DNA from 3 places in the Lysinibacillus sp. BSL11 genome. Region 3 is predicted to be linked to each of the others. Evidence: predicted binding sites of a transcription regulator. Region 3 holds the regulator's gene; each other region holds the start of a gene.
What was found. Region 3 encodes LexA, which represses DNA repair genes until DNA is damaged. Its sites were predicted from a motif close to CGAACATATGTTCG; they were not measured.
Positions count from the first base shown of each region.

Region 1: a site for LexA is predicted at 3,434-3,447, ahead of ruvA (Holliday junction branch migration protein RuvA). Genes of this name have one in related genera too.
Region 2: a site for LexA is predicted at 6,019-6,032, ahead of uvrB (excinuclease ABC subunit UvrB). Genes of this name have one in related genera too.

Region 1 covers NZ_JAVGCX010000001.1:414,228-422,519, forward strand. The annotation lists gene tgt (tRNA guanosine(34) transglycosylase Tgt) at 1-632, opposite strand, end outside; gene queA (tRNA preQ1(34) S-adenosylmethionine ribosyltransferase-isomerase QueA) at 690-1,730, opposite strand; gene ruvB (Holliday junction branch migration DNA helicase RuvB) at 1,748-2,752, opposite strand; gene ruvA (Holliday junction branch migration protein RuvA) at 2,771-3,391, opposite strand; gene RCJ95_RS02100 (phosphotransferase) at 3,503-4,381, opposite strand; gene RCJ95_RS02105 (LysM peptidoglycan-binding domain-containing protein) at 4,371-5,444, opposite strand; gene RCJ95_RS02110 (transcription repressor NadR) at 5,586-6,119, shown strand; gene RCJ95_RS02115 (thiol-disulfide oxidoreductase DCC family protein) at 6,236-6,628, opposite strand; gene pheA (prephenate dehydratase) at 6,653-7,531, opposite strand; gene RCJ95_RS02125 (ACT domain-containing protein) at 7,697-8,152, opposite strand; gene obgE (GTPase ObgE) at 8,177-8,292, opposite strand, start outside.
Region 2 covers NZ_JAVGCX010000008.1:177,902-186,193, reverse strand. The annotation lists gene secA (preprotein translocase subunit SecA) at 1-2,463, shown strand, start outside; gene RCJ95_RS11675 (competence protein ComK) at 2,793-3,335, shown strand; one part of gene prfB (peptide chain release factor 2) at 3,458-3,532, shown strand; one part of gene prfB (peptide chain release factor 2) at 3,534-4,562, shown strand; gene RCJ95_RS11665 (competence protein ComK) at 4,606-5,115, opposite strand; gene RCJ95_RS11660 (IDEAL domain-containing protein) at 5,343-5,591, shown strand; gene uvrB (excinuclease ABC subunit UvrB) at 6,106-8,085, shown strand; gene uvrA (excinuclease ABC subunit UvrA) at 8,093-8,292, shown strand, end outside.
Region 3 covers NZ_JAVGCX010000002.1:272,880-281,171, forward strand. The annotation lists gene tkt (transketolase) at 1-1,736, opposite strand, end outside; gene RCJ95_RS04060 (DUF896 domain-containing protein) at 1,863-2,096, opposite strand; gene RCJ95_RS04065 (GNAT family N-acetyltransferase) at 2,284-2,817, shown strand; gene RCJ95_RS04070 (DJ-1/PfpI family protein) at 2,819-3,352, shown strand; gene RCJ95_RS04075 (helix-turn-helix transcriptional regulator) at 3,973-4,164, shown strand; gene def (peptide deformylase) at 4,157-4,732, shown strand; gene RCJ95_RS04085 (YneB family resolvase-like protein) at 4,762-5,427, opposite strand; gene yneA (cell division suppressor protein YneA) at 5,424-5,738, opposite strand; gene lexA (transcriptional repressor LexA) at 5,905-6,522, shown strand; gene RCJ95_RS04100 (gamma-glutamyl-gamma-aminobutyrate hydrolase family protein) at 6,630-7,352, opposite strand; gene RCJ95_RS04105 (prepilin peptidase) at 7,386-8,138, opposite strand; gene RCJ95_RS04110 (hypothetical protein) at 8,204-8,292, opposite strand, start outside.

The sequences.
Region 1 (8,292 bases), on a different contig from region 3:
AGTTCTACTAACGCTTCTGCTGAGCGGCGGCGTAAATCTTCGTACTCTCCACCTTGAATAATGCCAAATAAGCCTTGCTCCTCTGGACGCTGATGTGCTTCCTTACAGCGTTTTGCCCAACGCGTTGTACGATCAACTGATTTCAGCATATAGTCATGTGTCGCAGGATATGGTGGACATTCATCAAAGGCCATCATAATATCAGAGCCTAAATCATTTTGAATTTCCATTGCCTTTTCTGGGCTCAAAAATAATTTATCTCCATTGAGGTGATTACGGAAATGAACGCCTTCCTCTTCGATTTTTCGGAATTGACTAAGTGAAAATACTTGGAAACCACCTGAATCCGTTAAAATTGGTCGATCCCAGTTCATAAATTTATGAAGTCCGCCTGCTTCTTTGACAATATCATTACCTGGACGAAGCCATAAATGGTACGTATTAGACAGAATAATACCGGCATTCATCTCTTTTAATTCTTCTGGTGACATGGTCTTCACCGTTGCTTGTGTGCCCACCGGCATAAATGCTGGTGTTTCAAAGGAGCCGTGTGGTGTATGAACGATGCCAAGACGTGCTCCTGTTTGTTTACATGTATGAAGTAGTTCATATCGAATTGCTGGTTGTGTCATAAAATAAATAATCCTTTCTTATCTGAAGTAAAAACAGTACTCCGATTTTATCCACTATTATTTTTTGGGACGTATAAACATTGCATCACCAAAACTAAAGAAGCGATATCTTTCTTCTACAGCTTGCTGATAAGCACTTAAAATGGTCTCACGAGTGGCTAGCGTACTAACAAGCATAACTAGTGTTGATTTTGGTAAATGGAAGTTTGTGATTAACCCATCCACCACCGTAAAATTGTAGCCTGGATAGATGAAAATAGACGTCCAACCTTGTTCTGCTCGCACTTCTCCCTCATATTTAGAACCAATTGTCTCTAATGTACGAGTAGAGGTTGTCCCAACAGCTATTACCTTGCCACCGTTACGCTTTACGCGATTAATTGTATCTGCTGCTTGTTCTGTAACACTATAGAATTCCGCATGCATTTCATGGTTCTCAATCGAGTCTACACTAACGGGACGGAAAGTGCCAAGGCCTACATGTAGCGTAATAAAGACAACCTCTACGCCTTTAGCCTTCACTTGAGCTAATAGCTCCTCTGTAAAATGCAGCCCAGCTGTAGGCGCTGCAGCAGAACCACGCTCTTTGGCATAAACGGTTTGATAACGATCCTTATCCTCTAGTTTTTCACGAATATAGGGAGGTAACGGCATTTCACCAAGTTGCTCTAAAATTTCATAAAAAATACCATCATACTGAAATTCAAATGTACGTCCGCCATGTTCAAGCTCACCTGTACATGTAGCTGTTAATAAACCGTCACCAAATGTGATGACTGTTCCTACCTTTACACGCTTTGCTGGTTTTACAAGTGTTTCCCACTCATCTGTACCAGCCATTTGCTTCAGTAGCAATACTTCTATATGTGCACCTGTTTCTTCTTTTACACCCATTAAACGAGCAGGTAAAACTCTTGTATCATTTAGTACAAGACAGTCTCCAGCATGTAGCTCGTCTAATACATGAGCAAAATGGTGGTGCTCCACTTTATTTGAGCCCGGTGTCACGACCATTAATCGACTCGCTGTACGATCGACTAATGGTGTTTGGGCAATAAGCTCCTCTGGTAATTCAAAATCAAAATCTTCTACACGCATGAAAATAACTTCCTTCTTTATGTTTGTTGGGGATACTCATATCCAAAATGTTCGTAGGCTAAATGAGTCGCTACTCTTCCTCTCGGGGTACGTTGAATAAGGCCAATTTGCATCAAATAAGGCTCGTAAACATCTTCTATCGTAACCCGTTCCTCACCAATTGATGCAGCAAGAGTATCTAAGCCTACTGGGCCTCCTCGGAATCGCTCAATCATATTGGTTACAAGTTTATGGTCAATATGATCAAGCCCTCTAGGATCTACTTGTAACAGCTCTAGTGCTTGCTGTGCAAGACCCTCCGTAATCATACCATCTCCAAGCACTTGTGCATAATCTCGCACTCGTTTCAATAAACGATTGGCAATTCGAGGTGTTCCACGTGAGCGTCTCGCCATTTCCATTGCTGCTACTTGCTCTATTTCTACCTCAAATAAATGTGCACTTCTCACAACAATTTCAGCAAGTGATTGGTCATCATAATATTCTAGGCGCAGCAACACACCAAAGCGATCTCTTAGAGGAGCAGATAGGGCACCCGCTCTTGTTGTTGCACCTACAAGGGTAAAGGGAGGTAAATCAAGTCGTACAGAACGTGCTTCAGGACCTTTTCCTACCACAATATCTAAGCAGAAGTCTTCCATTGCTGGATATAGTACTTCTTCAATAGCACGGGGCAGGCGATGAATTTCATCAATAAATAAAACGTCTCCAGGCTCTAGTGAACTTAGAATAGCTGCCAAATCTCCTGGACGCTCAATCGCAGGGCCACTTGTCATGCGTACGTTAACATTCATCTCATTTGCGATGACAGCAGCTAGGGTCGTTTTACCAAGTCCTGGAGGTCCATATAACAACACATGATCTAAACTTTCTTGGCGAAGCTTTGCCGCTTCAATGAATATTTGTAAGTTTTCCTTTACTTTATGTTGCCCAATATACTGGGCTAATTTTTGAGGACGTAAAGATAACTCAAACTGCTCATCATAGCTGCCTGCTTCACTTGCCATCATACGTTCAGACATGCACCTTTCCTCCTTTCCTTATTTTAATTTTAGCAGTAGTTGCAATGCTTGTTTCATAAAGGCATCTGTCGTTTCAAGTTTATCGTTATCCTCTAGCTGTGGTTTAATTTTTTCTAGCTCTTTTTCAGAATAGCCAAGTGCCATTAAGGCAAGTAAGGCCTCTTCTAATTCGTGTTTATATGCATTCACACCAAACAAAGGTAACTCATCTTCTGCACTAGGTAACTCCAGTGTATCTAATAATGAACCAAGTTTGCCCTTCAAGTCGAGGATCATTTGACGTGCTGTTTTCTTACCAACTCCAGGGAATTTCACTAAAAACGCTTCATCCTCTCGTTCAATTGCGCTAATAACCTGTTGTGGATTACCTGTAGCTAAAATCGCTAAAGCGCCCTTTGGTCCTATTCCTGAAACTAAAATAAGCTTACGGAATAACTCACGCTGATCTAGATTAGGGAAGCCATATAAAACTTGTGCATCCTCTCGTACATGCAAATGAACATATATCTGTTGTTCAAGGGCAGATGTTCGAAAAGCAAATGGATTGGGCGTATTAAGTTGCCACCCAATCCCCTGTTGTTCCAGCACAATAAATTCAGGAGTAATACGAGTAATTTGTCCTTTTAAATAATCATACATCTATAATCCCTCACAATCATCGTCTTCGATTATAGCATATAGCGAACGAATGCTCGACAAAAAGTAGCGTCGAAACGCCGTTCGCAGACAAAAATGACCGCCAGTTGACGGTCATTTCTTGACAAATCTATCAATATCGTACCACAGTTTTGGCCAATAGGTGAGGGCTCGTTTTGTAAACGGTACTAAATAATCTAAAAATACTAGCTGTTGCTCTAGTGGTAAATCTATAGCAAACAGCCATTCTCGTAATAACTCATTCGGATATTTTAAGCGATGAAGCTTTCTTTTATCCAGTCGTTTCAGCTCAGGTAACTCTGCAAAAATCTTTCCAAGATCATAATCTACAGCAGGTAACACACGATGTAACCATAAAATATACTCGTCATCCGCTTCACCAAGGTGTGCTAAATCAAAATCAATTAAACGTAATTGTCCATCGGAGCACCATAAAAAATTATGATGAACTACATCCCCATGCAATAGCGTAATCTCTTTTTCAGGTGCATCTTCCAATGCAATCAATTGTAATGACTTATCACTATAATGCAGTATTTGATCAATTTCTTCTTTCGTTAAAAATGTTCGAAACTCATTTCTTCTACTTTTAAAACGCATATGACGCATTTGCCATTTTAAAAGCTGTGAGTAGGTATGCAAGCCTGGCATGCGCTGCCAAGCAATCTTTTTATGTGTATCATGTAAAGCGATTAATAGTCTAAGAGATTCCTTACGATCTTTTTTATGCGCAAAGTTAGCACCGTGGCTTCCTTCTTGCCACATTTGCACAATTAACTGCTCATCATCGCTCTGAACTAATGGTAGGATCAAAGAAGGTTCCATACGTCCTAATTGGCGATGAATGGTTCTTACCTTCTCTGCAATTTCCACTTGCTTTGCACGTTTGACAAAATAATTTTTCGATCGATACTTATATTTCCAAATATTTGGCTTTACTTCTTCTACAATATATGCTTTTTCACCATCGATAAGGCGTCATCCCGCCTGGGAAATAATGCGGTGACATCCAAGGACCTGTTGCTGATGGGCATGGTGGTGGCGGGCAATGACAAGGGTCCATTTGCCAATTTGGCATCATCATTGGTTGTGTGCCACAGCCACAAGATTGACCCATGTTCATATCAGGCATCATCATTGGTTGTGTGCCACAACCACAGGATTGACCCATGTTCATATCAGGCATCATCATTGGTTGTGTGCCACAACCACAGGATTGCCCCATATTCATATCAGGCATCATATCCATTTGTGGCTTCATTTGGTGATCTTGCGTATGGAAGAATGGTGATGTGGACTCTAAAAAGTCTTCCATTCCACCAACTTTATGATCTGGCATGTCATAGGACATTGGCTGCTGTGGCATCGTATAATGCTCGACCTGCGGCTGCATTGGCATCGGCCACCACATCTGATGATAGATCGGCTGATGGCAACTTGAACAATGTGGTACGGCAGGCATTTGTGGCATGATATGCATTGGTGGATGTGGTGCTGGTTGTGGCATTGGCTTCGGTTTAGCTACAGGTGGTGGTGGTGGTGGCGGTGTAGGTGCTGGCGGCGGTGGTGGCTGTATTTGTACAGGTGGTATTGTAACATTTTGCTCCATTTGTGGCATCACCAATTGCTGGTGCCAATTCATTTCCACAGGCTGCGGTACCCACATCGGCTGTTGTGGCATCTGCATTGGCATTGGCATCGGTATTGGTATCGGTATCATTTGTGGTTCTGGCATTGGCATAGGTGGTGGCGGTACAATTGGCGGTGGTGGTGGCATTGGTCGCTGTACCTCTTTTTTAGGACTTTCCTTTGGTGTCTCCTTATGCACTTGTGTTTCCTTTTTCGGCATTTCTTTATGTGAATCTCTATGCGGCTCTTTGTTTATTTTTTCAGGCAATATAATTTCCATGCCTGGAACAATATAATCTGGGTTGGCAAGATGGACATTGAGCCGCTTCAAATCTTCAAACGAAATGCCGTACTCTTTCGCAATCTTCCACAATGTATCTCCCTTTTGAACAATATGAATACGCAATTTTTTCCTCCCTTCCTCTCTACGTATCATATGTTCAATGTTTCATTTGGATACAAAAATTTCAGCAAGTTAGAAAAGCTTCATGGTACACTAATTCATAAGGAATACGGATTCCTTTATTACGAGCAGGGGTGATCTCTTATGAAAAAAATGTTAGGCGAAGAACGCCGACTGCAACTATTAGCGCAATTAAAAAAAAATAAAGCACCTATAACTGGGACAGACTTAGCTAAGTTCGCCAATGTTTCTAGACAAGTAATCGTCAATGATATGACTTTATTAAAGGCAAGAAATGAGCCTATTATTGCTACAAGCCAGGGCTATCTTTATATGCATCAAGAACAAATACAGCAAACCGTTGAACGAACATTCCCTTGCTTGCATACATCAGAGCAGACAGAAGATGAATTAATGACGATTGTAGACTGTGGCGGAACCGTCAAAAATGTCATTGTTGAACATCCGATATATGGTGAACTGACAGCCTCAATCATGGTATCCAACCGCCATGAAGTGAAACAATTTATCGAACGTGTGAATGCAACACAGGCCAATTATTTATCTGCTCTCACTGGTGGCATTCATTTACATGTCATCACAGCACCCTCTGTTGAAGTTTTAACATTAATTGAGCGAGCTTTACAAAAAAAGGGTTACTTAGTGACAGATCAATGAATAGCAAAAGCACCGTCTGAAAAATTGATTTCAAACGGTGCTTTCTGTTTTTTTATGCAGGTATTGTCTCATCAAGCGCGGGCTTCTGTCCGTAACTATCGTTCCCTTAGGCCCTATCAGGAAAGAAATCTTTGTCGTTGAGCAGGCGTAGGCAATAAGCATTCACTTTTTTTTCCAAACAAACGATAGCGTTGCTTTGCAAATAATCGATATAATGCATTGCGAATAAATGGTGGTACAAGGATGAAGGCATAGAAACAAGGCCACAATCCATCAAATTTACGGCAAATGTTTAACGCAGCAGTAGATTCAACAGACACTTTCCCTTGTTCAATAAGAATTACACTATCTATATTCTTTGGTATATGATATTGAGTGAGAAGCGATTGACCAACCTCGCTTTGCAGCGATGCAAATTGAAAATAGCCAGCTTGATCATGTTTGATGATAAACTGAACAGTGCTATCACAAAAATTACAGACACCATCGAATAAAATAATCCCACCCATCTTCTTTCCTCCTCCTTCACATTACTATGCTTCGTCTGATGTTACATAAGTAAAATAGGTACCAAGAGACTTTACTTTGCAACCTAGCGCAGCTAATTCTTCCATTGCCCCACGCATCATCGGTTCCTTTTCATCTGCTAATACATCAATCATAAAGAAATAATCACCTAATCCTGTTTTTAATGGACGTGATTCGATTTTACTTAAATTTAGCTGACGCCATGCAAAAACAGAAAGCACCTGATGTAATGCACCTGAACGATCTGTTGGTAAGGTAATCATAAATGTTGTTTTTGCTTGCCCATCTGATAGCTCTTGTGGCAATCGTTTATTTTGCTTAGACAGTACAAAGAATCTTGTATGATTAAAATGAAAATCATGGATATTCTGCTCCACTATTTCAAGACCATACTTTTCCGCTGCGGCTGCATTACCAACTGCCGCTATACACTCTTGTGGATTTTCTGATACATATTTCGCTGCTGCTGCAGTTGAAGTTGTTTGATGTAACGGTACATGACTAAAACGATAAAATAAATATTTATGACATTGAGCTAGTGCGTGTGGATGAGAATAAACACCTTCGATTGACTGCCAATCATCCTTCTGCACTTTATTGACCATTAAATGCTGCTGAATTTTCAGCAATAACTCTCCAGTTACATAAAGTGTTGCCTCATGGAATAAGTAATCTAATGTTAATGATACAGAGCCCTCTAGAGCATTTTCTAGCGGCACGACAGCTAAATCTACCTTTCCCTCTGCAACAGCCTCTATACATTCTGGAATCGTGGCACACGGTACAAGCCACTCATTTGGAAAAGTAGCTTTTGTTGCTAGGTATGTAAATGATGCTTCTGGTCCTAGATAGGCGATTCGATTTTCCCATTGTTGCTTTGTCATTGCAAATACCTCCTTTATGGCACAATAAGGAGCAGTCCCTCGTGATGAATAACGCTAGGGACAGCTCCTTATTTGAGCTTTGTTATCGTATCTTTACCCATTGGGGTTTTTCAACACGATGTTTGTCATTTTGTCAAAAATTAAAGGATTGAACACTCTCTGTGATTATAATGCTCCAGAACTAATCACTTCCGCTGACTCCACAAAATCTAAGCGTTTTAATTGCTGGATAAGATCATCAAGATCACAGGTCATGCTTGTTACATCTAATGACAATGTAACATTCGCACGTCCCTGAATAGGGATTGTTTGATGAATCGTTAAGACATTACAATGTGTAATTGTCACCGTTTCTAAAAGCTTGGCAAGTGTTCCTTTTCTATCTTGAAGCTGTAAAAAGACTGTTAAAATGCGTTCCTGCACAATTGAATGAAAAGGAAAAACCGCATCACGATATTTGTAAAACGCACTTCGCGATAAATCCACCTGCTTTACCGCATCCCAAATGGAAGATACTGAACCACTTGATAGTAAGTGTTTCGCCTCCAAAGTTTTTTGCATTGCATCCGTTAAAACATCCTCACGAACTAAATAATATCGCTGATTCGCAACATTCTTCATACGCTTCCCCCTAAAACTCATGTCTTAATCGACAAATTCAAATTCAAACTCTTGTAGGCGTACTGTATCGCCATCTTGTGCTCCACGCTCACGCAGAGCCTCGTCCACACCCATAGCACGCAATTGACGAGCAAAACGAC
Region 2 (8,292 bases), on a different contig from region 3:
AAAAAATTAGAAAAAATCGCTGACCAAGTTGAGAGATTCGCTTCTCAAATGGAACAGCTTTCAGATGATCAACTACAAGCGAAAACAGATGAATTTAAAAAGCGCTACGCTGAGGGTGAGCATTTAGAGTCGATTCGTGCCGAAGCGTTTGCTGTTTGTCGAGAAGCGGCAAAACGTGTATTAGAGATGTACCCATTCCGCGTTCAAATCATGGGGGCAGCTGCTCTTGATGAGGGGAATATCGCGGAGATGAAAACCGGGGAAGGTAAAACTTTAACAGCGACAATGGCTGTTTATTTAAATGCGATCACTGGTAAAGGTGTACATGTTGTAACAGTCAACGAATATCTAGCGAGTCGTGATGCTGCTGAAATGGGACAACTTTATAATTTCTTAGGCTTATCTGTTGGGCTTAATCTGAATAGCCTTTCAAAAGATGAAAAACGTACTGCTTATGAGGCTGATATTACGTATAGTACAAACAATGAGCTAGGATTTGACTACTTACGTGATAACATGGTGCTTTACAAAGAGGAACGTGTCCAACGTCCATTGCACTATGCTGTCATTGATGAGGTGGACTCGATCTTAATTGATGAAGCGCGTACGCCATTAATTATTTCGGGTCAAGCTGGGAAATCAGCACAGCTTTATAAACAATCGAATGCCTTTGTACGTATGTTAAATGCAGAGACAGACTATACGTATGAAGAGTCCACAAAAGGTGTTACGTTAACAGATGCAGGTGTGGAAAAGGCGGAAAAAGCATTCGGCATTGATAATCTGTTTGATTTGACACATGTTCGTTTAAATCATGCGATCAATCAATCATTAAAGGCGCATGTGAGTATGCATAATGATGTGGATTATGTTGTGCAGGATGGCGAAATTGTGATCGTTGATGGCTTTACTGGTCGTTTGATGAAGGGTCGTCGTTATTCTGATGGCTTACACCAAGCAATTGAAGCTAAAGAAGGCGTTGAGATTCAAAATGAATCGATGACAATGGCGACAATTACCTTCCAAAACTACTTCCGTATGTATCAAAAGCTTGCAGGGATGACAGGTACAGCGAAAACAGAGGAAGAGGAATTCCGTAATATTTACAATATGAATGTCGTCGCTATTCCGACGAATAAACCGATTGCTCGTGATGACCGTGCTGACTTGATTTTTGCAACGATGGAAGGGAAATATAAAGCAGTTGCTGCTGATATCGCAGAGCGTCATAGAGCTGGTCAACCTGTTCTTGTTGGTACAGTTGCTATTGAAACGTCTGAGATTATTTCTAAACTATTGGATAAACATAAAATTCCTCATAATGTATTAAATGCGAAAAACCATGAACGTGAAGCTGAAATCATTGCGAACGCTGGTACAAAGGGTGCAGTGACAATAGCAACAAACATGGCTGGCCGTGGTACAGATATTAAACCTGGCGAAGGTGTACTGGAAATTGGCGGTTTAGCGGTAATCGGTACAGAGCGACATGAATCACGTCGTATTGATAATCAGCTTCGTGGCCGTTCTGGTCGTCAGGGGAATCCAGGGGTTACACAATTCTACCTATCCCTTGAGGATGATTTAATGCGTCGTTTTGGCTCTGATAATATGAAGTCGATGATGATGCGCTTAGGTATGGATGATTCCCAGCCATTGCAATCTAAAGTTGTGTCGAGAGCTGTAGAATCAGCGCAGAAACGTGTCGAAGGTAATAACTTTGATGCGCGTAAACGATTATTACAATATGACGATGTACTACGTCAGCAACGTGAGATTATTTATAAAGAGCGTTATGATGTGCTGGAAACAGAAAATATGCGTGTGCTTGTTGAGTCTATGATTCAAGAAACAATTGATAATGTTGTTAGCCTGTACACTCAAGGTGAACAGAAGGATTGGAACCTAAAGGCTATTGAAGACTTTGTAGCAGCTAATCTTTTAGAGGAAGGTCAACTTAAAGTATCTGATTTCCAAGGCAAGTCTGCTGAAGATATTAATCAGTTAATCTCTGATGCTGTTCATGTTCGTTATGATGAAAAAGAGGCAGAACTGACACCAGAGCGTATGCGTGAGTTTGAAAAGGTTATTTTATTACGTTCAATCGATACAAAATGGATAGATCATATTGATGCAATGGATCAACTACGTCAAGGTATCCATCTGCGTGCTTATGGTCAAAACGATCCACTTCGTGAATATCAACAAGAAGGCTTTGCAATGTTTGAGGATATGGTAGCCTCTATTCGCGAGGATGTTGCGAAATATGCGATGAAAGCAGAAATCCGCAATAATCTGGAGCGTGAAGAGGTGGCGAAGGGGCAGGCTGTTAATCCAAAAGAAGAAGGTGGCACTGCGCCGAAAAAGCAACCAGTACGTAAAGCTGAAAACATTGGCCGTAATGATTTATGTCCTTGTGGTAGCGGTAAGAAATTTAAAAACTGTCATGGCACAGCTCAATAATATCTAGGTGAAAGAATCATTTTAACTACGTGTTGAAATGATTTTTTCTTTGTAAAATAACTCAAAAATGAAGAAATTTTAGTATAAAAAGTCAGAATTTATAGACAATTGAAAAATATGGGTATACAATAGCTGTAATAATAGGTATATAGTACAAGTTATTGATCCTATTATTATCCTGAATTTTTGATTGTGATACTAAGTCTTAAGGAGGATCGGAATTTTCAAGCAATCTTACTCATTGAAAATAGCGGGAATGTACGCATATTTAGTATATTCCTTTTTATTTTGACTGGAAGCAACATAAAATGTATAAAGGGGGACTATAGATGCATAAAAAAGATATTATGAATAGTGAAACAATGATGTATATGCCTGTGTATGATTCCTTTGGAAATTTATGTACGCAGGTGTATGAGAAAAATAATGAGTATATATCTACGCTACCACCAACGAAATTATTGGACTTTAATCTGCGTTATTTTGGTTCTAGTTTAAGAGGAGCGTTCGATGGTTCGAAAATGATCCTAGGCAAGCTTAATAAAAATCCTATTGTCGTGCACGAACGTTGTAATATTTTATGGTTCCCTAGTAGGTCTCCTCTACATCCTGACTGTATTTGGTTCGCTGTCCATCATATAGATGACTATGTAGCTGTGGATAAAAAGAGGACAAAGGTTACTTTTATGAATGGCAAGGAATTTATTGTAGATGTCAGTGTGAATGCGTTAGAGTCACGGATTCAAAGAGCTTTTTTATTAAAATATAGACTAGAGAAACGAACAAAATATTTACTTGTTCAGTATGACCGTGTGAAAGTATTTCAACGTCTTGCCAAGAATATGTTTGAGGACGAGACGCAGGATAGTTGACTTATTTCCACAAAACATCTGCTAGATAGTATGTTTTCGTTTCTAAAAACGTTATAATAAAAAGATACGGAGCTTTATGAATAAAGTGTTAGCTCCATGACTAACGTTCGGAGGATTTAACGATGATTGAATTAGCAGATGTACGCAATGTATTAGACACTACAGCCAAAAAATTGGCGGACTTTAGGGGGTCTCTTTGACTTAGAGAACAAAGAGGCACGTATTCAGGAGCTAGATGAAATGATGCTAGAGCCAGGCTTTTGGGATGATCAGCAGGGTGCTCAGGTGATTATCAATGAAGGAAATGGCTTAAAAGCGATAGTCAATGAATATAAAGATTTAGTGGAAACACATGAAAATTTAGATATGACACTGGAACTTTTGCGTGAAGAACCAGACGATGAATTACAAGAAGAACTAGGCAAAGAACTAGCAGAATTTCAACAAAAGATGGCTGATTTTGAGCTTCAATTACTGCTAAGTGGCCCATACGATCAAAACAATGCCATTTTAGAGCTGCATCCTGGTGCTGGTGGTACGGAGTCACAGGACTGGGGTTCAATGCTATTACGTATGTATACACGGTGGGCTGAGAAGCGTGGATTTAAAGTGGAAACAGTGGACTATCTACCAGGAGATGAAGCTGGGATTAAATCTGTAACATTGTCAATTAAAGGTCACAATGCTTTCGGTTATTTACAAGCGGAAAAGGGTGTGCATCGTCTAGTACGTATTTCTCCATTCGATTCGTCTGGCCGCCGTCATACATCTTTCGTTTCCTGTGATGTTATGCCAGAGTTTGACGACAATATTGAAATCGATATTCGTACAGAGGATTTAAAAATTGATACGTATCGTGCAACAGGTGCAGGTGGTCAGCATATTAATACCACAGATTCTGCCGTTCGTATTACGCATATTCCTACTGGTACGATCGTACAATGTCAAGCTGAGCGCTCACAGATTAAAAACCGTGAAAAAGCGATGACGATGTTAAAAGGGAAGCTATATCAATTAGAACTTGATAAACAGCAGGCGCAATTAGATGAAATACGCGGTGAACAAAAGGAAATAGGCTGGGGCTCCCAAATTCGTTCGTATGTCTTCCACCCATACTCGATGGTGAAGGATCATCGTACAAATGAAGAAACAGGTAATGTGGGTGCAGTAATGGATGGCGATTTAGATCCATTTATTAATGCCTATTTACGTTCAAAAATAAATTAATACACAGATTCCCCAAGAGTGAGATGCTCTTGGGGAATTTTTGTTAAAAGGGTGGATGGTAGGGTGCATCTTGGCTAAGCTGTTTTCGTTCATTCATGTAATATTTATACAGCATAGAAGCGTTAAGAAATTGTTTACTAATGGAAGCATATCGAATAGGTAGTTCGATTTGTTTATTATTTTTTAACGTTACAATACACCCCATTTCACTAGGTGTAATATTAATAATTGCATGAAGCCCTATCCATATATTGTGAATGGAGCTGGGTGAATAAGTTGGCAGAAAAATACAGGGATAACCGTAATCAAAGGCCACGACGATTGGTAGCTTGTGTTGATTGCCGAAAAAACGTTTAGCCGATTGTTTTGCGGCTTCATAAGTTGATCCTAATGAGAGACAGGATTTTCGAAGGACATGCATCGGTTTGCGTGTAACAATCAGCTCATTATGCTTATCAATCACATGCGTGAAGACTTTGGAGTCATGCTGAATAGGTTGCAGTAAATAAGTATTGAATGACATTAAGTAGCCGTTTACAAAGTTAGTTGTCATATAGGGAGTGCCTCCTTTTTTCTAGTGATAACGGTAGTGTAAAACAGAATATGACTTTCTTAAATTAAATGAAATAGTTGAAAATCGTTCAGAAAAGCGCGAAACGCCTAGAGAATTTGCTCTAAATATCAATTGATTAATAGCTAATCCAAGATATTTTCGAATCGTAAGCATTGCTTTTTAATTTCAATTTTCATATAATTTAGAAAAGGATCGAGGTGAGATCGTTGGATAAATATTATTCGTATACAGATTTTCTGAAAGCCGTTGGTCAGTCGAAAAAAGTTGATGAGGCAGAGAAATTATTAAACGAGATTTATTTAGATTTATTTTTAAATCGTATCCAGCGTATGCATCGGCAAGAGCAGCTCATGGTTCTGATAGATAGAGCACTCGATGAAAAAGATGAAAACGCATTTTATCAATACGCATCCGAACTAACTTCCTTACAGCAAACAGAAGATGAATCATATTGACGAACCCGCTCTCCATATCTATTGGAGAGGGGGATTTTTTTTGCTTTTGAAAATAGTTGCAGTGGATGTGAGGAGTGTATGTTTTGGTTAGAAGAAGTGGTTTTGCTTATAGAATGTGGAAAGTCATTTAAAAAGTTTGAGACGCTGTTTATAAAAAAAGTGAGAGCCGCTCCAAAGGGAAGCGCCCCGCTCATAAGAGGAGAAGAGCCGCTCCAAAGGGAAGTAACCCCGCTCATAAAAGAATAGAGCCGCTCTAAATGGACAAAGCCCCGCTCTTGAGAGAGTGTGAGCTGCACATAAAGCAAAACAGGAAATCTCATCCATTGATGAAGCTTGAAAAACTAATAAAACGGCTATTATAAGAGTAACAAGTTAAATTGACCGTATTGTTATGTAATAAAAATTTTAGAGATGAAAAAAAAATTTACAAACATTCGTTCGTTAAATGTTCGAAATTTTAATATTGCTATGCTAAAATGTATGTACAAATTGGAAGGAAAGGACGGGGACATGAGTGCAAACATTTGATTTACAAGCGCCATATCAGCCTAACGGGGATCAGCCACAGGCCATTGCGGAATTAGTGGAGGGTGTGAAAGCAGGCAAACGTCATCAAACATTGCTTGGTGCTACTGGAACAGGTAAGACGTTTACCATTTCGAATGTCATCCAGCAAGTCAAAAAACCAACACTAATCATGGCACACAATAAAACACTAGCTGGCCAGTTGTATAGTGAATTCAAAGAATTCTTCCCGAATAACGCCGTTGAATATTTTGTCAGCTACTATGATTACTACCAACCAGAAGCTTATGTACCGCAGACAGATACCTATATAGAAAAAGACTCTAGCATTAACGATGAAATTGATAAGCTGCGTCACTCTGCTACCTCTGCATTGTTTGAGCGTGAGGATGTCATTATTATTGCATCTGTGTCCTGCATTTATGGTTTAGGTTCTCCCGAAGAATATCGAGAAATGGTTGTTTCCATTCGTACAGGTATGGAAATTGAACGTAATCAGCTATTACGCAAGCTTGTGGACGTTCAGTATGAGCGAAATGATGTTAGTTTTACTCGCGGAACATTTCGGGTACGTGGAGATGTTGTGGAAATCTTCCCAGCCTCTCGTGATGAGCATTGTATTCGTGTGGAATTTTTTGGGGATGAAATCGATCGCATTCGTGAGGTAGATGCACTAACGGGAGAGATTTTATCGGATCGAGAGCATGTTGCTATTTTCCCAGCATCCCACTTCGTTACACGAGAAGAGAAATTGCGTAAAGCGATTGAAAATATTGAAAAAGAATTAGAGGAACGACTTGCATTATTACGTGCAGAAGATAAATTACTAGAGGCACAACGTTTAGAACAACGTACACGTTATGACTTAGAGATGATGCGTGAAATGGGCTTTTGCTCTGGGATTGAAAACTATTCACGTCATTTAACATTGCGTGAAGCAGGTGCTACTCCATATACGTTACTAGACTACTTCCCAGAAGATTTTTTACTTGTGGTTGATGAAAGTCACGTAACACTTCCACAGGTACGTGGGATGTACAATGGTGACCAAGCGCGTAAAGGTGTGCTCGTAGAACACGGCTTCCGCTTGCCATCTGCTCTAGATAACCGTCCATTACGTTTTGAAGAGTATGAAAATCGTATACATCAAGCAATTTATGTATCAGCCACACCAGGTCCTTATGAGTTGGAGCATACACCAGAAATGGTAGAGCAAATTATCCGACCAACTGGATTATTAGATCCATTAATCGATGTACGTCCTATTGAAGGGCAAATCGATAATTTAATTGATGAAATACAAGATCGAATTGCGCGTGATGAGCGAGTTTTAGTGACAACGCTAACGAAGAAAATGTCCGAGGATTTATCGGCCTACTTGAAGGAAATGGGCTTAAAAGTAGAATACCTACATTCAGAAATTAAGACACTAGAGCGTATTGAAATTATCCGTGAGCTACGCAAAGGAACGTATGATGTGCTAATTGGTATTAATTTATTGCGTGAAGGTCTTGATATTCCTGAGGTGTCCCTTGTGGCGATTCTAGATGCTGATAAAGAAGGATTTTTACGTTCAGAGCGTTCTTTGATTCAAACTATTGGTCGTGCTGCTCGTAATGCGAATGGTCATGTCATTATGTATGCAGACCATGTAACAGACTCGATGAAAAAGGCGATTGATGAAACGAAACGTCGTCGTGCGTTACAAATGGCTTATAACGAGGAGCATGGTATAACACCTCAAACGATCATTAAGAAAATCCCAGATGTGATTCGTGCAACACAAGTAGCAGAAGAAGAGGAATCCTATGTAACAAAGGCAACAAAAGGCAAAAAGCTGACAAAGGCGGAAAGAGAACAGCTTGTTGCTTCTCTAGAAGTCGAAATGAAGGAAGCAGCAAAAGCGCTTGATTTTGAACGTGCGGCTGAGTTACGAGATACAATATTTGAATTGAAGGTAGAAGGGTGAATGACTTGTGAAAAATACTGAAATCGTCGTGCAAGGTGCACGTGCTCATAATTTAAAAAATATTAATGTCACAATTCCGCGTGACCAATTAGTCGTTTTAACAGGATTATCGGGCTCTGGAAAGTCTTCTCTAGCATTTGACACAATTTATGCGGAGGGCCAGCGTCGTTACGTTGAGTCCCTTTCCGCGTATGCCCGTCAATTTCT
Region 3 (8,292 bases):
TCTATACCGTCTGCTTTTAATGCTTTTTGTGCTTCGACAGCAAGCGAAACCTCAGAGCCTGTTGCAATTAAAATAGCATCTGCCACTTCTTTTGTAGCTGGAGACACTGTGTAAGCACCCTTTGCTACGCCCTCACGTACTGTTTCAATAGAGGCGTCAAGAACAGGTAAGTTTTGACGAGATAATACAAGAACAGTTGGTGTTTTTTCTGCTGCTACTGCAAGCTCCCATGCAACTGCTGATTCATTTGCATCCGCAGGGCGAATAACAGATAGGTTTGGCATTGCACGTAATGATGCAAGGTGTTCGATTGGTTCATGTGTTGGACCATCTTCCCCTACTGCAATCGAATCATGTGTGAATACATATGTGACAGGAAGACCCATTAATGCAGATAGACGAATTGCTGGACGAACGTAATCAGAGAATACGAAGAATGTACCACCGAATACATTTAAACCACCGTGAAGAGCCATTCCGTTCATAGCAGCACCCATTGCAAATTCACGAACACCGAACCAGATGTTACGTCCAGCATAGTCGTCTGCTGAGAAATCTCCTGCACCCTTCATCGTTGTTTTATTGGAGCCAGCAAGGTCAGCTGAACCACCAAAGAATGAAGGAGTTTTCTTCGCAATAGCATTAATTGCATCGCCTGAAGAAGAACGAGTTGCTACAGATTTACCTGCTTCATATACTGGTAACTCAGAAGCAAAGTCTTCTGGTAATTCACCATTCATCGCTTTCTCGAATTGAGCTGCTAATTCTGGGAATTCTTCTTTGTATGCAGCAAATTTTGCATTCCAAGCTTCCTCTGGCTGTGCACCTTGCACTTCAGCAGCTGCATTAAATGTATCGTAAACTTCTGCAGGAATTTGGAATGGTTCATGTGCCCACTCATAGGCAGCCTTCGTTAAGACAACTTCATCTGTACCAAGAGGTGCACCGTGAGAATCTGCTTTACCAGATTTATTTGGAGAACCAAAACCAATCACTGTTTTCACTTCAATTAATGTTGGCTTGCCAGTAGATTTTTTGGCTTCTTCAATGGCTGCATTAATAGCATCTACATCTGTACCATCTGCCACTTTTAAATAATTCCAACCATAAGATTCAAAGCGTTTTTGAACGTTTTCTGAAAATGACTTTTCTAAGTCACCATCTAAAGAAATATCATTAGAATCGTAAAGCACGATTAATTTTTCAAGTTTTAAGTGACCAGCTAATGAAATCGCTTCTGCTGCAACACCTTCCATTAAGTCACCGTCGCCACATAACGCAAATGTGTAGTGGTCAACAATGTCATGACCTGGTTTATTGTAAGTAGCCGCTAAATGGCGCTCAGCCATTGCCATACCAACAGTCATAGCGATTCCTTGTCCAAGAGGACCAGTTGTTGCCTCTACCCCTACTGTATGACCATATTCAGGATGTCCTGGTGTTAATGAATCCCATTGGCGGAAGTTTTGAATTTCTTCCATTGGTAAACCATAGCCTCCAAGGTGAAGTAAGCTGTATAAAAGCATTGAACCATGGCCTGCTGACAGTACAAAACGATCACGGTTAAACCATTTTGGATTTGCTGGATTATGGCGTAATTGTTTTGTCCAAAGCGTATAAGCCATTGGCGCTGCTCCCATTGGTAAACCTGGGTGACCAGAATTTGCTTTTTCAATAGCATCGATTGACAAAGTTCGGATAGCATTAATTGCTAAAAGATCCGCGTGTTGAGTCATTATATTGTGACATCCTTTCTCGTCCTATATATTGTTCTTTTACAGTTTAGTCAACATTGCTTTAGAAAACAATGCTTTTGTTATACTATTTGCGTTTTCATACATACTTTATTGAATTGTGTCACATTAATTTAGAAATTTATTTTTTTGCGCTTGTTTTACCTTCTCAGGAGTTACATCATTTCCTTCTGCATCGACCACTTTAACGTTTTCAATCGTATCTCGCATCGTTGCTCTAAACGTATCTAAGTACTCCTTGCGAAGCGCTGTTCGCTCCTTTGCTTCTTCCTCTGTTAATTGTCCGCTTTTCGCTTTAGCAGATAATTCATTAATTCGGTTAATTTTTTCCTTTGATAACATGGTTACACACCTTTCAGTACCTAGCTTAATGTCCTCAGTATGCAAAGTATAGCATGGTTTCCCTTAAAATGCAGTTATACCAACCCTTAAAAACACTTCTTAGCCATTCTTTACATGACTTCCAGATGTTAGAGGTGTATAACTAATAATAAAAGGAAAAATTTGATAGATAATAGGAGGAGCTACCATGAACATCACAACACCTAGACTACTTATTCGAACATTTGAAGCCCAAGATTGGCAGGCTGTTTATAGCTATATGTCAGATAAAACAGTCATGCACTATATGCCAGAAGGTGTGTTGAATGAAAATCAGGTTCAACATTTCATAACAGAGAATAGTAACGAGCAAGCAAAACATTTCGCCATTGTTTTACGTGAACAACAGCGAGTCATTGGTCATCTTGTTTTCCACAAATACTTTGGCGACCATACGTATGAAATTGGATGGGTTATGAATCCTGCCTATCACAATCATGGCTATGCTTCTGAAGCTGCTCAGGCCCTATTAGACTATGGCTTTACTAAAATGAAACTTCATCGAATTATTGCCACATGCCAGCCAGAAAATATCGCTTCTTACCGAGTCATGGAAAAAATCGGGATGCGCCAAGAAGGATTTTTTAAAAAATGCATACCTCATGGAGAGACTTGGTGGGATGAATATTATTACGCTATTTTAGAGGAAGAATGGAATGATCTAAAGGGAAGAGGTGTATGAAATGAAGAAAACTGCGGTGTTATTATACCCACAATTTAGTGAATATGAATTGAGTGTTGCTTTGTCCATATTAATGCAAGGAGGTAAACCCATCATCACACTAGGATCGAATACCGAACCTATTAGAGGAGAATCTGGTTTAAATTGTATAGCTGATTTATCCATGAATGAAGTTGAGCTGGACGATATTGATAGTCTACTATTATCAGGCTGTATGGATATTTCTACATTACAACTTGAAGAGAGCTTACTAGATTTCATTCGTCATCTATCTGCAAAAGGAGGAATGATTGCAAGTATTTCTAGCTCCCCTTACCTATTAGCAAAAGCAGGTGTCTTAAAAAACAAAAAATATACAGTAGGACTACCTTTAGATGGCATGAAGCAGTTAGGGTGCTTTGAGCTTCACAACTATTCAGATGAACTAGTGGTACAAGATGGCAATATCATTACAGCAAGAGGAAGAGGTTTTATTCCTTTCGGTATTTGTTTCGGGCATGCGTTAAAACTAAATTTTGATGAAAATTGGTATTAAGTGAGGATCTAAAACCCAAATGTCCAATTAATCGGACATTTCATGTGGTTGAAAAAAGATGATGTCATTAGTAGAATGAGACCTTTTAACAAGGCGAACGGTGTTTTCCGTTCCGCCAGTGTCCTTTCCAGGGTGAAGAGCAGCTTTACTCACTTTCGTTCGCTCAAGGGTCTCATCTGTGACGCTGGCTCCTCTCCAATCAACCATTCTGCAAAATGTCTTTACTTCATACTAGCAGAGCAATCAAATAGTCCAATATCTGTATTCTTAGGGGGATGGGATTTTTATTTTCAATGTGGAAAAGTGATGCGTGTCTCCCCCTCTATAAAGAGTAGTGAACACCTTTACTTTATCTGAAAACATTTGCTAAAAAAGATAAATATTTATGGATTGGAGTGGAGGGCTACTTAACTCCCGTGGGATAGCGAAACAGGCGAAACTCTAAACGGAGCGGTAGCGGAGGAAGCGATTTAGTGCTCGCCAACAGGAAAGCAAGTAGCCTGCAACGGAAATCCATTTCTACCCTTTAATTGACTGTTTTGTTTTTCACTAAGAAATGTCCAATTAATTGGACATCCATTGTATATGTCTAATACTTTGGACAAAATGGAGGGATAATTCTGAAGAACATCATCAAAATTTTAAGAAAAAAATTAGGCATTACACAAGCTGCACTTGCAAAAGAATGTGGAGTTGTGAGACAGACGATTAATAGCATTGAAAATGATAAATATGATCCGACTCTTGAATTAGCTTTTAAGATTGCTAAGGTTCTTAATAGCCGTATTGATGAGGTGTTTATTTATGACTAAATTTCACCCAAATTATATGATTACAATGAAGGACTTCGTGAAAGAACACTCGGCAATTTTAAGAAAACAAACTCAAGAAGTGTCGATACCAGTGACCACTGAGGATCGAAATACCCTCCTAGCCATGCTACAATATCTGAAAAATAGCCAAAATCCAACGCTAGCAAAAAAATATAAGCTTCGCCCTGGAAGTGGACTCTCTGCTAATCAAATTGGCGTAGATAAACGAATGTTTGCTGTACTCTTTGATGACCAAGAAATGATGCTCTTTAACCCTAAAATAATAAGTCATTCCATCAATATGATTTATCTACCGGAGGGAGAAGGCTGTCTATCTGTAAATCGACCTGTTCCTGGTTTTGTACCGAGATATGAGAGAATTAAAGTCAAAGCTTATGACATCGATGGACATGAAATCATTGTACAGTTACAGGGCTATGGGGCCATCGTTGTACAGCATGAAATCGATCATTTAAATGGCATCATGTTTTATGATCGAATAAATAAAGAGCACCCTTTCCAACTGCCTAGTCATGTTATCATCGAAAGCTTTTCTTCCCTTCAGTAGTTTTTTACAGAAAAAAATTAGCAGGAATATTATTTTCCTGCTAATCTTTCTTGGTGCTCTTGGAAACGACGATGTACAGTCGCCTTACTTACCTCAAAGCCTAACCCTCTAAGCGTTATAGAAATTTCTTCAAAGGTAAATCCACGTTTGCGTAGCTTTACAATTTCCTCTACAGGTAGATCTTTACGCTCCTGCCCCTGCGGATTACCTCGGTTCGATAAATTATTTTCTGGACGATAACCGTTTTCTACAGCACGTCGCATACCTCGTCGAATTTTAGCATTATGAATTCTACGCTGATATTCCTCTACAATCGCTAAAATTTCAAGCAGCATCGTATCCATTTCATTTAATTGGACTGGGCCTGCATCACGCATAGAAAAAACGTCAGTTGCTGACTTTTGTAATAAATGTAATACAGCCATCCTTGCATTGCCTCGTCCTAAACGAGTTTCATCTTGGACAAAAAGAGCATTAATGTTCTTATCTTTTATAAAATCAAGCATTTCTAGTAAGCCTTCACGTTCTACATCATAGCCACTATGTTGATCTTTGAACACGCCCTTCACCGCATAGCCTTGCTCTGTAGCATAGCGCAGCAACTCTTCCTGTTGGCGCTCTAATGAGGAGCTTTGTGTTTCTTTTTCGGTACTTACGCGACAATAGACAACAGCCGATAGTTGATTATTTATCATTGTTCATTTCTCGCAATTTCGATAGTATTGATGGGACTGGCTTGATCACTCACTACAGGAATAACTAGAGATTTTCCTGCTACAATTTTAATATCTGCTAGTTCATTTTCAGTTTTTACAAGCTTTATCCAATCATCAGTACTCATTTTACCACGATATTGCTCGGCTAACGACCACAAGCTATCCCCATGTTCGATTTGAATTTCTGCGTAACTAACTTTTCCTGGATCAGTAATGTAAAGGTATGCTGCAAATAATAAACAAGCTCCTATTAAAATTGAGATATGTGTGTTTTTCTTCAACCATGTCATAATCATTACCCCTTTTTAAGAATGTTTGTTCGGAATGTATGTTCCCATAATAAAGCGAACAAACGTTTTTGTCAAACACTTTTCGAACCTATGTTTGCATACATGTTCGCATTCTGTTATACTATCAAATAAGAAGAATGATTTTAGAAAAAAGAGGTGAGCACTCATGAAAAAAGTTTCGAAAAGACAAGAGGACATTTTAGCTTTCATTAAGGAAGAGGTACGAGCTAAAGGATATCCACCATCAGTACGCGAAATTGGTGAAGCAGTTGGACTTGCTTCCAGTTCAACTGTTCATGGACATTTAGCTCGATTAGAACAAAAAGGCTTTATTCGTCGAGATCCAACAAAGCCACGCGCAATTGAAATTTTAGAGCCTGAAGAATCCATCCAAAAGCAACAGGTGATCCATGTTCCACTTGTCGGGAAGGTTACAGCTGGTTCTCCAATTACAGCAATTGAAAACATTGAAGAATACTTCCCATTACCCGATACGTACGGCACAAGTGAAGATCAATTGTTCATGCTAGAAATTATGGGAGAATCAATGATTGAAGCTGGGATTTTAGATGGAGATTTAGTCATTGTAAAACAAAAGGCAACAGCTAATAATGGGGATATTGTTGTAGCTATGACAGCTGAAGATGAAGCAACTGTAAAACGTTTCTTTAAAGAGAAAAACCATTTCCGTTTACAGCCTGAAAATTCTTCTATGGAACCTATTATTGTCGATCAAGTTTCTATTTTAGGACAAGTTGTAGGTCTTTACAGACGTGTACATTAACGATTAAAGCAGGTTTTGAGGATTATGTTCCTTCTAAGAGCATGTATCCTCTTTTTTACGCAAAAAAAGAATCCACATACGATTGGATTCTTTGTACAATGCCTCTTCTAAGCTTCCTTCTTAAATTTTAAGCTCGCTTCCACAAAGGCTGAAAATAGCTTTTGCGCACCCTCATCTCCTGCTATGGCTAGTTCCTCAGGATGCCACTGAACAGCCAAGCAAAATGGCATCTCCTCATGAACTACCGCTTCGATAATACCGTCGTTAGATTTTGCCGCTACTTTTAATTTTTCTGCTAAAACATTCACCGCTTGATGATGAAATGAATTCACTGCTATTTTCTCTTGTTCAACGATAGTCGCTAATAGATTGTCAGCAATAACCTGAACAGAATGGGTAGCTACAGCTCGACCTGATTGCTGCATATGTTGAAGTAATTTAGTGCTAAAATGATCACTATCAATATCCTGATATAAAGTACCACCTAAAGCAACATTTAGTATTTGAATTCCTCGACAAATCCCGAAAATAGGCATTTTCCGTTGGAATGCGGCTTCAATTAATGCTAACTCAATCGTATCTCGCGCTGGATGAATTTTTCCAAGCTTTAATGAAGGCTCAGCCCCGAATAGAAATGGGTGCACATCATGACCACCAGATAATAATAATCCGTCTGTAAGGGCTAAAATCTGTGCTGCCTCTTCTTCTACCCCAATTGGAATAATCAATGGAATTCCACCAGCTTCAATGATGCTTTTGCTGTAAGCCACATTTAATCGAGAGGATAAATCATCCTCAACAAAGGCTGTAATACCAATAATCGGTTTCACTTGCTTCCCTCCACATTCCTGAAAATTGAACAATTACCAAAAGCTTATATACCAATTGATTAATAGATCGCCATAGAAATAAACAATAACTGCGGCCAATGCAATAGATGGCCCAAACGGAATGGGTGTTTTTCTCCCCTGTTTGTTTTTCGATAACATGGTAATCCCAACAATCATACCAATAACTGCTGCTAAAAATAGTGTTAACAGTGTATCAACCGTACCCAGAACGAGACCAATTAAAAAGAATAATTTAATATCGCCTCCACCCATGCCACCGTTCGATAGCACAGCAATGATATATAATATGCCAAAACCAACCACAGCACCCACAAGAGAGTCCCACCACGGTGTTATTGGTGACAGCACTCGTCCAATAGCTAGCACAGGTAAAAAGAATACTAACACCTTATCAGGAATTAGCATATAGGCCAAATCTGACACAACGATAATAACTAATAAGGAGATAAAAAGGAACGCTACTATCAATTCTATGCCCCAGCCTAGCTGCCAATAAGCAAAGGCAAATAATACACCTGTCATTAATTCTATGACTGGGTAAACCCAAGAAATTTTATTGCCACAACCCCGACATTTTCCTCCTAAAAATACATATGACAAAACTGGTACTAAATCAAGCGCCGTTAGTCGTCTCTGACATTTCGGACAATGTGAAGGAGGATGTACAATCGACTCCTTCTGTGGTACACGTAAGCCAACTACATTATAAAAAGACCCAAAGACAAGTCCAAATAAAAAAATAAAGATCGTATAAGCCATTTCCAATTTCATGTCCTCCTAAACCAATAGGCGCCCATACAAATGAAGTATGGCGCGCCTATAAAATAAAGTTATTGTTGTTCTTCGTAATAGAACGTCGTCACTTGCACTGTTGCCTTTAACGTAAGATCTGCATCTTTCTCAAGCTGTGCCTGCTCTC